3 regions of the Lactobacillus sp. M0390 genome follow, and region 2 is predicted to be linked to each of the others. Evidence: predicted binding sites of a transcription regulator. Region 2 holds the regulator's gene; each other region holds the start of a gene.
What was found. The regulator HrcA, encoded in region 2, represses chaperone genes, less so after heat shock. The targets are predictions, from matches to a motif close to TTAGCACTCNNNNNNNNNGAGTGCTAA.
Positions count from the first base shown of each region.

Region 1: a site for HrcA is predicted at 2,829-2,855, ahead of groES (co-chaperone GroES). Genes of this name have one in related genera too.
Region 3: a site for HrcA is predicted at 2,631-2,657, ahead of H3R25_RS05000 (Hsp20/alpha crystallin family protein). Genes of this name have one in related genera too.

Region 1 is NZ_JACFPH010000004.1:67,518-72,076, forward strand. Features, by position in the region: gene H3R25_RS07780 (ABC-F family ATP-binding cassette domain-containing protein) at 1-1,778, opposite strand, end outside; gene H3R25_RS07785 (redox-sensing transcriptional repressor Rex) at 2,078-2,719, shown strand; gene groES (co-chaperone GroES) at 2,901-3,185, shown strand; gene groL (chaperonin GroEL) at 3,203-4,559, shown strand, end outside.
Region 2 is NZ_JACFPH010000001.1:643,303-647,861, reverse strand. Features, by position in the region: gene H3R25_RS03105 (ribosome-binding factor A) at 1-280, shown strand, start outside; gene truB (tRNA pseudouridine(55) synthase TruB) at 324-1,217, shown strand; gene ribF (riboflavin biosynthesis protein RibF) at 1,238-2,170, shown strand; gene hrcA (heat-inducible transcriptional repressor HrcA) at 2,307-3,356, shown strand; gene grpE (nucleotide exchange factor GrpE) at 3,369-3,950, shown strand; gene dnaK (molecular chaperone DnaK) at 3,969-4,559, shown strand, end outside.
Region 3 is NZ_JACFPH010000002.1:195,270-199,828, reverse strand. Features, by position in the region: gene H3R25_RS05010 (nucleoside hydrolase) at 1-564, shown strand, start outside; gene H3R25_RS05005 (C1 family peptidase) at 627-1,943, opposite strand; gene H3R25_RS05000 (Hsp20/alpha crystallin family protein) at 2,089-2,511, opposite strand; gene greA (transcription elongation factor GreA) at 2,738-3,199, shown strand; gene H3R25_RS04990 (nucleotidyltransferase) at 3,276-4,559, shown strand, end outside.

The DNA.
Region 1 (4,559 bases), on a different contig from region 2:
TCTTGCTGTTTTTCAAGTTGGTCGATTTTTGCTTCAGCAGCTTCTACTTCACGTTGCAACTTCCGTTTTTGTGAATCGCGCTGCTTTTGTTCTTGATAAGAAAGCTTGTTGGCTGATTCATCAGAAGGATTTTCCATTTCTGTTTCATTTTGCTTAACAGGAGCTTCAACCGCAGTATCTGTCGTTTTAGCTTTTTCGTTAAGGTAATATGTGTAATCACCCTCATAAACTTTGGCATGCTGGTCTTTAACTTCAACAATTTTGTTGGATAATTGATTAATAAAGTAACGGTCGTGTGAAACGAACAGTAAAGTGCCATCAAACTTTTGTAAGGCTTGTTCAAGTACTTCTTTAGCTTCTAAGTCTAAGTGGTTAGTAGGCTCATCCATTAGCAAAAAGTTGTTATGCTCAAGGGATAAGACTGTCAGAGTCAGCCTGGCTTTCTGTCCACCTGATAGTTGCCCGACTGTCTTATCAATGTCTTTAGCCGTAAAAAGAAAACTTGCTAGAATTGAACGTACATCCCGCTCGGGCATCGTTTTATGGCGATCCCAAATTGTATCAAGCACTGTTTTGGTCGGATCAAGCAGTTGTAATTCTTGATCATAATAACCGATGTCAAGAGAGGCACCATACTTGATCGAACCACCCTTTGGCTTTAATTCCTTCATGACAGTTTTAAGTAGGGTAGATTTACCAATTCCGTTAGGGCCAATTACTGCAACACGATCGCCCTTGTTAACTTGCAAGGAAATATCTTCGACCATGGTTTTGGTTGGATAACCAATGGTTAAGTCACGTAAAATTAATACTTCTTTTCCGGAAGGGCGTTCACTTCTAAAGTTAATTTGAACCTTGTTTTTATGTTTAGGTGGAGTGATCCGTTCCATTTTTTCTAGTTGCTTACGTCGACTTTGGGCACGCTTAGTGGTTTTAGCTCTGGCAATATTCTTTTGAATGAATTCCTCATCCTTTTTAATTTTTTCTTGTTGCCGCTCGTAAGCCTCTTCTTGCTGCATGTTGCGTAACTCACGCTCAGCAACATAGTTAGAATAGTTTCCCTTAAAAACAGTTAGTTTACCAAACTGCAATTCAAAAATTTGGTTAGCCAAATGATCTAAAAAGTACTGGTCGTGGGAAACAACCAAGATAGCACCAGAATAGCTCTTTAAATAGGTTTCTAACCAGTCCAAAGTATCTAAATCAAGATAGTTGGTAGGCTCATCGAGTAAAAGCAGTGGTGGCTTACGTAACAACAGTTTAACGAAAGCCAATCTAGTTTTTTCACCACCAGAAAGACTACCAATTGTTTTTGTCCATGTTGATTCAGGAAAATTAAAACCATTTAGAATACTCTTAATATCAGATTGATAAGTGTAACCACCTTGTTGCTCAAAGTTAAATTGAAGTTGGTCATACTGTTTTAGCAGCTGCTTATCCTCAGGATGAGCGGCAATTTTTTCCTGCAGAGTTTGAATATTCTGGCTCATTTGAATTAGCGTAGCAAAAACAGTTAACATTTCATCCCAAATGTTGTTCTCTTCGTTTAAACCATTTTCCTGTGCAATATAACCAACGTCGATGTCTTTATTAATCGTGAATTCGCCGTGAGTAGCTTCTTCTTCACCAGTCATAATTTTTAATAGGGTAGTCTTACCAACCCCATTTGGTCCCACTAGACCAATTCGTGCATTTGAATCAATTGAAAAATTGACGTTCTTAAATAGTGTAGTAGCGCCAAATTGTTTCTCTAAGTTGTGTCCTTGTGCAATTATCATAATTTTTCACCTAAAAACTATTTTAGCATACACTGCAGTGCGATAGTGGACGGATTATTGAAGGGAGGAAAAAACAAAGTTAGTGAAGATTTGGTAATTATCAATTTGTTAGGGGATGTACAAATAAGTTTTCACTAAGTCAAAATTTTTTTGGAAAAACTGAAATTAGCCCCTTTTTTATTAATTCAAGATTGTGAAAAAAACATTTGCAAATGCTATCAATTTATAGGTAAAATAATACTAATTGATGAGCTAATTCACAAATAACTCTTAGGCAAAATAAGTTGGAGGCTTTTAAAATGGAAAAAATCAAAATACCGACTGCGACTGCGAAAAGATTACCGCTATATTATCGCTATTTAATTATTTTAAATGAAGCAGGTAAAGAAAAAGTCTCATCGACTGAATTATCTGAAGCTGTTCAAGTAGATAGTGCTTCAATTAGACGTGACTTTTCATATTTTGGTGCTTTGGGTAAGCGTGGCTATGGATATGATGTAAAGAGTCTGCTTACATTTTTCAAAAAGATTCTTAATCAAGATACTCTAACTAATGTTGCCTTAGTCGGTGTTGGTAATTTGGGACATGCGCTTCTTAACTATAATTTTAAGCGGAGTAACAATATCCGTATTTCCTGTGCCTTTGATATTGACCCTAAGATTACTGGTAAAATTTTAAGCGGTGTGCCAGTTTACGAAATGAGCGAGTTGAAGAAGCAATTAAGTGATCAACAAATTACTATTGCCATTTTGACTGTCCCATCTGATTCTGCCCAAAGAACTGCCGATGATATGGTGGAAGCAGGCATTAAGGGCATCATGAACTTTACCCCTATTCGCTTATCTGCTCCAACTGGTGTAAGAATTCAGAATGTGGACTTAGCAACTGAATTACAGACATTGATTTACTTCCTTGACTCGGATAAGGGTAAGAATAGCTAGTAATAAACCTAATAATATCAACGTTTTAAATGAATTAGCACTTTGGTGAAAAAAGTGCTAATTTTTTCTTGCTTTTTTTTGGAAAAGGGGTTATTATCATATTTGTAAGTTAGCACTTGAGTAATAGGAGTGCTAATCGACAAGTAATTAAAAATGAAAATAAACAATAGGAGGGACAAACGTGTTACAACCAATTGGTGATCGCGTGATCGTAAAAGTTAAAGAAGAAGAAGAAAAAACTGTAGGCGGAATCGTCCTTGCTTCAAATGCAAAAGAAAAGCCAACAGAAGGTGAAGTTGTTGCAGTTGGTGAAGGCAGTTATGCTGACAACGGCGACAAGATTCCAATGTCTGTCAATAAGGGCGACGTTGTTCTTTACGACAAGTATTCTGGCACTAATGTTGAATACGAAGGCGAAAAATTCTTAGTCCTTCATGAAAAAGATATTTTAGCAATTGTTAAGTAATCTAAGGAGCGGATATTATGGCAAAAGACATTAAATTTTCAGAAAAAGCAAGACGTTCCCTATTAAAGGGTGTTGATAAATTAGCTGATACTGTTAAAGCAACTATCGGTCCTAAGGGTAGAAATGTTGTTTTGGAACAATCATACGGCAACCCAGAGATTACTAACGATGGTGTAACAATTGCTAAGTCAATTGAATTAAAAGACCACTACGAAAACATGGGTGCTAAGTTAGTAGCTGAAGCAGCACAAAAGACTAACGACATTGCCGGTGATGGTACTACTACTGCAGTTGTTTTAACTCAAGCAATCATCCGTGAAGGAATGAAGAACGTTACTGCCGGTGCTAACCCTGTAGGTGTTCGTCGTGGTATTGAAAAAGCAACTAACGCAGTTGTTGATGAATTACACAAGATCAGCCACACAGTTTCTTCAAAAGATCAAATCGCTCAAGTTGCTTCAGTTTCTTCAGCTTCAAAAGAAGTTGGTGACTTAATTGCTGACGCAATGGAAAAAGTTGGTAATGACGGCGTTATTACCATTGAAGACTCACGTGGTATCGAAACTGAATTATCTGTTGTTGAAGGTATGCAATTTGACCGTGGTTACTTATCACAATATATGGTAACTGACAACGATAAGATGGAAGCTGACTTAGACAATCCTTACGTTTTGATTACTGACAAGAAGATTTCTAACATTCAAGATATCCTACCTTTGTTGCAAGAAATCGTTCAACAAGGTAAATCATTATTGATTATTGCTGATGACGTTTCTGGTGAAGCTCTTCCAACTTTAGTATTGAACAAGATTCGTGGTACTTTCAATGTTGTAGCCGTTAAGGCTCCTGGTTTTGGTGACCGTCGTAAGGAACAATTACAAGATATTGCTGCTCTTACTGGTGGTACAGTAATTACTGAAGACCTTGGTCTTGAATTAAAAGACACTACAATTGCTCAATTAGGTCAAGCACGTCGTATCACTGTAACTAAGGACTCAACTACTATTGTTGATGGTGCTGGTTCAGAAGATGCTATCAAAGAACGTGAAGATTCAATCAGAAAGCAAATTGCTGATACTACTTCAGACTTTGACAAGAAGAAGTTACAAGAACGTCTTGCTAAGTTAACTGGTGGTGTAGCTGTGATTCATGTCGGTGCTGCAACTGAAACTGAATTGAAAGAACGTAGATACCGCATTGAAGACGCATTGAACTCAACTCGTGCTGCTGTTGACGAAGGTTACGTAGCAGGTGGTGGTACTGCTTTAGTTGATGTTGAAGATGCTGTTAAGGGTCTTAAAGGTGACAACGCAGATGAACAAACAGGTATCAACATTGTTTTACGTGCTTTAAGCGCTCCAGTTCGCCAAATTG
Region 2 (4,559 bases):
TGTAAGTGATGTTACAATTACAGCAGTTGAATGTACTAATGATTTATCATATGCAACTATTTATTACAGTATTCTCTCTGAAAGTGTTAAAAAGGAAGAGGAAGCTGCAGCTGGTTTAGAAAAAGCAAAAGGGATGATGAGACACTTGTTAGGACAAGTGCTGACAGTCTATAAAGTCCCTGAGCTGATTTTTAAACGCGATAATTCAGTTAAATATGGTAGTAAAATTGACCGTTTAATTGCTGAAGTAAAGAAGCAAGATGAGGATCGCAATAATTAATTAAGAAGCGCTTGCGAGCGCTTTTTTTATGGAATAGGAAAATATGATAAACGGAATTTTAGTAATTGATAAAGATAAAGGCATGACAAGTGCTGATGTTGTCTATCATTTGCGAAAAGCATTACATATCAGAAAAATTGGTCATGCTGGCACTCTAGATCCAGATGTGACCGGTGTATTGCCAATTGCAATTGGTCAAGCTACTAAGCTGATTGAATTAATGCACACACAGAATAAAAAGTATGAGGGCACAGGAATTATTGGTTATGCAACTGATAGTTATGATGTGAGTGGGACAGTTTTGGAAAGTGAAAGGATCACAGCTCCAATTTCAAAGGAAACCATCCAACAAGCAATGCAAAGTTTTGTGGGAGAAATTGAACAGGTTCCGCCAATTTATTCTGCTGTCCGCGTTAATGGGAAGCATTTATATGAATACGCTCGTGCTGGTATTGAAGTAGAGCGGCCAAAGCGGCAGGTACAAGTTTATCAATATGATATTAAAAATGATCCAACCTTTGATAAGGGAAAAGGTGAAGAAACTTTTGATTTTCAGATTGAATGTAGTAAGGGCACTTACGTGAGATCTTTGGTCAACGATCTTAAAACTGAATTGAATGTTCCTGCAGTTATGGAATCATTGAGAAGAACTGCTAGCTCAGGTTTTGATTTGAGCCAAGCAGTTAAATTGGATGAAGTAATTAATGCACCAGAAAAGATTGCCGATTTTATTCAACCAATTGATGCCTTTTTCAAGGATTATGAAAGTATCAACTTGAATGATCAGCAATGGCTTAAGGTGAAAAATGGTAATGCAATAGTTTTGAAAACGAATGCAAAAAAAGTTGCGTTAAGGTACAATAGTAGCATTAAAGCAATATACGAAAAGGATGACCACATGTATCATCCGTTTTTAATGCTATTACAAAACCAGTAAGATGAAATGAAGGCTTTATTGTGCAAATTATCCATTTAACTTATCCAATTAAGGAGAATATTTTCCCTACTAAGATTGTGCTTGCTTTGGGCTTTTTTGATGGTGTACATCGTGGTCATCAACATTTAATTAGAACTGCTAGAGAAAAAGCAACTGAGAAAAAGCTTCCTCTTGCAGTGATGACATTTGACCGTCATCCCAAGTCAGTTTATCAAGGAGCAGATGTTAGCTATATCGATAGCTTAGACGAAAAAGCATACAAAATGGAAAAATTGAATGTCGATTATCTTTTGGTAATGCACTTTAGTGATGCTTTTTGTAAGTTAAGTGCTCAACAATTTATTGATGAAATTATTGTAAAACTTGAAACAGATACAGTCGTAGCTGGATTTGATTATACGTATGGTCCAAAAGACGTAGCAAATATGGAAAATTTCCCTAAGTTTGCTAAAGGCAGATTCGATATCGTCAATGTGCCACAGCAGTCATATGGTGGACAAAAAATTGGTTCTACTGAAATAAAAAAAGCCATTGTTAATGGTGACATGGAACTAGCTAATGAACTTCTTGGCTTTCCATATATGATGTCTGGAAAAATTGGTCATGGTTTGCGCAACGGGCATAAGCTCGGTTTTCCAACTGCTAATTTGGTTTGGCAAGATAATAAGGTTATTCCAAAAATTGGTGTTTATGCCACAAAAACGAAGATTGATGGGCATTGGTATGATTCAATGACTAGTGTTGGATACAATGTAACTATCGGCGATGGAAAAAAAGTTTTAATTGAATCAAATTTATTTGGCTTTGATGAAGAGGCCTATGGCAAAAAAATGACTATTAAATGGTACAAGTATACACGTGGTGAGATAAAATTTGCCAATTTGGATGATTTGAAAAAACAAATGGAAGCAGACGAGAACGAAATTAAGGCTTATTTTGCTCAGCAAAGTTAATTTTAGTTAAACAGTAATTCAAGTTAAAATTAATTGCGAAAAAATTAGCACTCAACTTGACATTCTGCTAAAAGCTAGTATCATAATAATTGTTAGCACCAAAAAAGTATGAGTGCTAAAAGTGAGGGCGATATTTATGTTGACCGAACGTCAAGAATTAATTTTAAAAACAATTATTAATGATTTTACTCAGACGCATGATCCTGTTGGCTCAAAAACAGTGATGAATCAGTTACCGATGAAAGTCTCAAGTGCGACAATTCGAAATGAAATGGCTGCACTTGAAGATAAAGGTCTTCTTGAGAAAACACATCTTTCAAGTGGACGAATTCCGTCAATGAACGGTTATCGGTACTATTTAGACAACTTGCTTGAGCCACTTAAGATACCATCCTCTGTTTACAAGAGAATTGTTAGTCAACTTGATCAACCTTTTCATCAGGTTAATGAAATTGTTCAAGAAGCAGCAAAGATTTTATCTGATTTGACTAATTACACAGCCTTTGCAGAAGGGCCAGAAAACAATGATATTACAATAACTGGTTTTAGAATTGTCTCCTTAGTTAATAGACAAGTGATGGCAATTTTAGTTACTAGTGATGGTGATGTTCACAATCAAGTTTATAACTTGCCACGTAACATCAGTGGTGATGAAATTGAAAAAGCAGTCCGAATGATTAACGATGAGTTAATTGGCAAAACGCTAAATGAAGTTACATCATCTTTGCTTAATCGAACTTTGGGTAAGAAACTTGCTGATTCTCATGCAAGTGATTTACTTGAGTTGGTTGAAGACGTCATTAAAGACGCTACAAGTGAGCAAATGTATGTTGATGGTCAGATTAATTTACTTAATAATACTTCTTTGGATGATGTTTCAAGTTTACGCTCCGTTTATGAGTTAATTGATCACAATGATTTGATTTCGGATATGGTTGATCAATGTATGAACTCAGACAGTGGTAAGTATCCAATTCGTGTTAGTTTGGGTTCAGATTTGCCAAGTGATTTACTTAAGGACTATAGTCTGCTCACTGCGGAATATAGTGTTGGTTCACATGGTAAAGGCGTAATTGCTTTACTTGGTCCTAACAATATGCCATATTCGCAAGTAATTGGTCTTTTGGAATATTTTAGAAATGAACTTGCTAAGAAACTACTTGAGTATTATGGTAGATTCAAATAAAGGAGGTTAGCCGTGAGTAAAGAAAAATATGCTAGTGAAAAAGATCTAAACAAAGATCAAACTAAAGCTGAAGAAAAAAAGTCTGATACAAAGGCTAATACTACAGATAAAAGTAAGAAACCTGAGACTTCAAAAAAGCTTGAAACAGAATTAGCAAAAATAAAAGAAGAACAAAAAGAACTAGAAGACAAGTACCTTCGTAGTCAAGCGGAAATGCAGAATATGCAAAATCGCTACAACAATGAACGTGCTCAATTGATTAAGTATGAGTCACAATCCTTAGCTAAAGATATTTTACCAGCGATGGATAATTTAGAAAGAGCATTGGAAACTAAGGTAGATGATGAGGCTTCGCGTCAACTTAAAAAGGGTGTTCAAATGACTTTGGATGCGCTTGTTAAAGCCATGAAGGATCATGGAATTAGCGAGATTGATGCTGAAAAAGCACAGTTTGATCCGAACTTACATCAAGCAGTTCAGACTGTTGCAGCTGAATCTGATGATCAAAAAGATCACGTTGTTCAGGTTCTACAAAAGGGATATTTATATAAAGATCGCACATTAAGACCAGCAATGGTTGTTGTTGCTCAATAATTGAAAGGATGATTATTAATGTCAAAAGTTATCGGTATTGACTTGGGAACTACTAACTCAGCAGTTGCAGTTCTTGAAGGAAAAGAACCTAAGATTATTACTAACCCAGAAGGTAATCGTACTACTCCATCTGTTGTTGCTTTTAAAGATGGTGAAATTCAAGTTGGTGAAGTTGCTAAGAGACAAGCAATCACCAACCCAAACACAATTTCATCAATCAAGCGTCACATGGGCGAAGCTGACTACAAAGTTAAAATTGGTGATAAAGCTTATACTCCTCAAGAAATTTCAGCAATGATTTTGCAATACATTAAGAAGTTTTCTGAAGACTACTTAGGTGAAAAGGTTACTGAAGCTGTTATTACAGTTCCTGCATACTTCAATGATGCACAACGTCAAGCAACTAAGGATGCTGGTAAGATTGCTGGTTTAGATGTTAAGAGAATCATCAATGAACCTACTGCTTCTTCACTTGCTTATGGGCTTGATAAAGATGCAGAAGATGAAAAAGTTTTAGTATACGACCTTGGTGGTGGTACTTTCGATGTTTCAGTTTTGCAATTAGGTGATGGCGTCTTCCAAGTATTGTCAACAAACGGTGATACTAAC
Region 3 (4,559 bases), on a different contig from region 2:
ATGACAGGTCCATTGACTGACTTGGCTCGTGCCCTAGATGCTGCTCCTGAAATTGAAACAAAAATTGAAAAACTTTATTGGATGGGCGGCTCCCTTGATGGTCACGGAAATGTTGTCCAAGTTAATGCAGATGGCACGCAAGAATGGAATGCATTCTGGGATCCATACGCTGTTGAGCGTGTACTAGCTTCAAATATTCCAATGGAAGTCATTGGCCTAGAAAGTAGTGAGGAACTACCGCTAACAAATGAATTGAAGATGCACTGGGCAGGTTTACGCAAGTATCCAGCTGTTGACTTGGCTGGCCAAGCTTATAGTCTTCTAGTTAATCCACCAATTCAAACAGCTCAACTATACTTTTGGGATATTTTAACTGTTATCAGTGCACTTTATCCTGAAGTTGTTTTAACAGCAGAAAAACGTAAAGTAAAAGTCATCACTAAGGGAACTGCTGCTGGCCGAATGGAAGAAGATCCAAATGGCCGTGAAATAACTTTAGTAACTAAAGCAGACAAAGATTTATTCTTCAAGAAGTTTGACGAATTACTTATGCGTGCAAAATAATAAACAAAAAGAGTGAAGTTCATAATTTTGAACTTCACTCTTTTATTTTGCCTATTTTTAGTTTAAGCGATTGAGTCCCAAGCAGGAAGATCTGTAATTGGGCCTTCTGCCAAGGCAAGTTGTTCAGAAGTTAAGTACTTCTTGTGTACGACAACTTCGTAGACATAGTCCTTGAACCAGTCATTATTCATAACGAAGAAGCCCTTGTCCCCGTTTTGTTCGCCCCATGAGTTTTCAACTTTCCATTGACGAATATGACCGTTATCTTCATCAACACCAACTAGCGTCATAGCGTGAGTAGCTGAACCAGCACCAGTACGTAATCTGTCAGCCTTAGACATTGTTAAATCAACGCCAAACAACTCGTTGAATTTGTATAGATTGTTATCAAGGTAACCTGCCTTACGGTCACTTTGTATACCAACATCATTACCAAACCAAACAGCTTCGCCGTCTTTTAATTGGTTAACTGCATAAGTTTCCAAAAACTCCATTGGCAAGTTTAGGAACTTGATTCGGCAGACACCTTCAACGTTGTCAGCGAATGGTAAGCCGTAGAGCTTGTTGTATTCATGATCAGGTGCATTTGTTAACACAACGTAGTCATCAAAGTCAACATCGCCCATGTACTTGTGCAAAAATTCGAGTGGGGTTAAGTCTTTATCTAAGTGATATTTCTTATCGTCATCACGATATTCCAAATCGAATTTCTTTGGTGGTTCACCAACAGCAATTGCTGTCATTTGGTAAACTTCACCTAAAAATTGTTCACGTGCTTTTTCGACTTCTTCGTCTTTTCCTTCTTGCTTTAATTTACGCAAAACCAAAGCGTCTTTCTTCAACTTGTCACCCAAAGCCTTACCCAAGGCACTGGTGTTATTAGCATTGAAGCTTTCAGGCATTGCATAAGAAGGTACAACACCATATTTTTCAATCAAAGCAGCTCCCATGTGGAAATGACCACCATCTTGACCGGCACCTTCTAAAATAGCTCTAACTGTCCGTGAGTTGAGGGGCTTGTCTGCTGTGTCCAAAATGTTGTCATAAAAAATGTTTGCACGCTCGATTTTGTCCCAGAAGAAGTTGTAACTTTGTGAAAAAGTAAAATTCTTACAGTTATGCTTTTTACCAAAGTTGTGGCGCAAAATATTTAATGTGGCGAATTCCCAGCAACGACCAGATTGACGTTGATTAGTAACGTTTTCTGTGTCTAATTCTGTTGAGAAAACACGAGTTAGTTCGCCTTGTACCCGTTCATTGTAAGCAGCAGCTAACACACCACTTTTTTGAGTTGCACGTGCAACTACTTGATTTTTAGGGTTTTGATTAAAATTGTCCGTAAACTTTTCTAGTTCTTGGACAGTAACTTGATGTCCCATAGATAATTCTCCTTTTTTAATCTAATTTTAAATTACTTTCTATTTTAATCTAAAAGAAAAGTGGGTTCAATAGCTGAACCCACTTTAGAGAATTATTTGTATTGGCAACTTATCTAGAACTTCTTGCAATTAAAATATAAATAAGCTAATCAATTTGAATTGAATTATCACTTTGATCAGAACTTTGTTTTGGTAAAGTAATAGTCAATACACCATTATCATACTTTGCACTGATCTCACTTGCAACTACATTTGGTAATCTAAAGCTACGAGAAATGTGACCATCGATTCTTTCACGATGAATAAGGCTGTTGTCCTTGGACATATCTTTAAATGACTTTCTTGAGCCTGAAACGCTTAAAATACCATTATTGTAGCTTAGATTAATGTTGCTCTTATCCATTCCTGGCATATCAACTTTAATCACATATTCTTTATCGTTTTCAATTACATCTGATTGCATTAATTTGGCAACATTAGTATCGTCAAAAAACTTTCTAGGAAGATCAAACCAATCATTCATTGCATCAAATAAGTCATTACGACGATTCATCATATCATTTGCCATAATTTAAAACTTCCTTTCAATTTTTTTGTTTTCAATTTAGTTAAATATGTAAGTAAAGACTTTCATTTCTTCCTTACAATTAATATTATAGTACCATTATTCGAAAAGTGAACAACTTTTTAGCACTTTTCTTCATCGAGTGCTAAAAAATAGAACAAAACGTTGATATATCAAGAAAAAAACTTGTATAATTTTTTTGCGAAAAAGTAAAAAAGGAGATAAAACTTTGGTTTATTATCAGAAAATGACGCCAACAGGCTACCAAAAAATTGAAGAAGAAATTGCTCGTTTAAAAAAGGACCGACCAAGACGAATCAAAATTTTGCAGGAGGCCCGATCACTTGGTGATTTATCGGAAAATACCGAGTATACAGAGGCTAAGAGAGACTTGGGGCACCTGCAAAGCCGTTTGCGCTACCTTGAAAAGCAATTGAAATATGCTGAAGTAATTGAAAAGAACGATGATGGCAAAGTTGATTTAGGTAAAACAGTAACGCTTCGTTTTGATGATGATGAAGAAACAGAAAAGTATCAGATCGTTGGACGAATGGAAGCTGATATTGCCGAAGGCAAAATTTCCTTTGACTCACCTTTGGGCCAGGCAATAAATAAAAAAGAAGCTGGAGCAGTGGTAAAGGTTGCAGCTCCTGCGGGTGAATACCAAGTGACAATTCTTGCAGTTGAATAAAAAATCCTTGCCGAATCGAACTTACGTTTGTATAATTTGTAATACAAACAAGAGTTCGGAATGGAAGTGGTAAAAAATGTATGATTATCGTTATGAACCTCATAATGTAGTGTTTATGATTGATAATAAATCGTTTTTTGCTAGCTGCGAAGCAATTGAATTAGGTCTTAATCCAATGAAGGCGGTATTGGCAGTTGCGTCTCATCAGCAAGATGAGGAAAGTTACGGTTCTGGCTTAATCATGGCTGCTTCGCCCTTAGCTAAGGCAAAATATGGTCTAAATAATGTAATGCGGGTTCGTGATGTTCCTAGCAAAAAAGAGGCACCTGACTTAATTTTGGTGCCCCCACATATGAATTTATATATTAAGCGCAGTACGCAGATACTTGAAATCTTTCGTCAATTTGCGGCTGATGAAGATATTCATCCCTATTCCATTGATGAAAGCATGATTGACATGACAAAATCTTGGCATTTATTTGGCGATGATCCTTATTTAGTTGCACGTAAGATACAGCTCGAAATCAAAAATAAGCTTGGCTTTTATACCACATGTGGAATAGGGGAAAATCCCTTATTGGCTAAATTATCAATGGATATCTCAGCTAAGCATCGTCACTCAATGATTGACTATTGGCACTACATTGATGTTCCAGATACCATCTGGCAGATTAAAGACATGGAAGAAGTCTGTGGCATTGGCAAACGCACAGCAAAGCATCTGCGCCGGCTTAACATTAATAATATGTATGAACTAGCACATTCAGATCCTGCAATTCTAAAAAAAGAGTTTGGCGTAATGGGCGAACAGTTATTTGCAATGAGTTGGGGGGTTGACCGAAGCATTATTAGAGAACAGTATTTTCCCAAAATGAAGAACTATGGCAATTCACAAATTTTGACAAGAGATTATACGGATCAGCGTGAAATAGAGATTGTCTTGCGTGAAATTAGTGAACAAGTGGCAGCTCGGATTAGATCGCATAGAGTGCAGACGGGATGCATTAGCCTAATGGTGAACTTTTCAAAATATCGGCTTAAGGGCAAACGAAAAGGCTTTAACGTTCAGCAAAAAGTTTGTCCAACTAATGATAATGATACAATTGCAGCAGAAGTGCTTGCCCTTTTTCGCAAAAACTGGCATGGAGAAAGGGTTCGTGCCTTAGGCGTGAGTTGTGGCGATTTGCATCCCGATAATTACCAACAATTAACCTTTTTTGTGCAACCAAGTCAACAGATTAAAAAGAAAAAAATTGATCAAACAGTTGATCAAATAAGACAAAAATATGGTTTTACAAGCTTAGTCAAGGCGTCAAGCCTGCTTCATGGTGCAACCGCAATTAAGCGTAGTAGCTTAGTT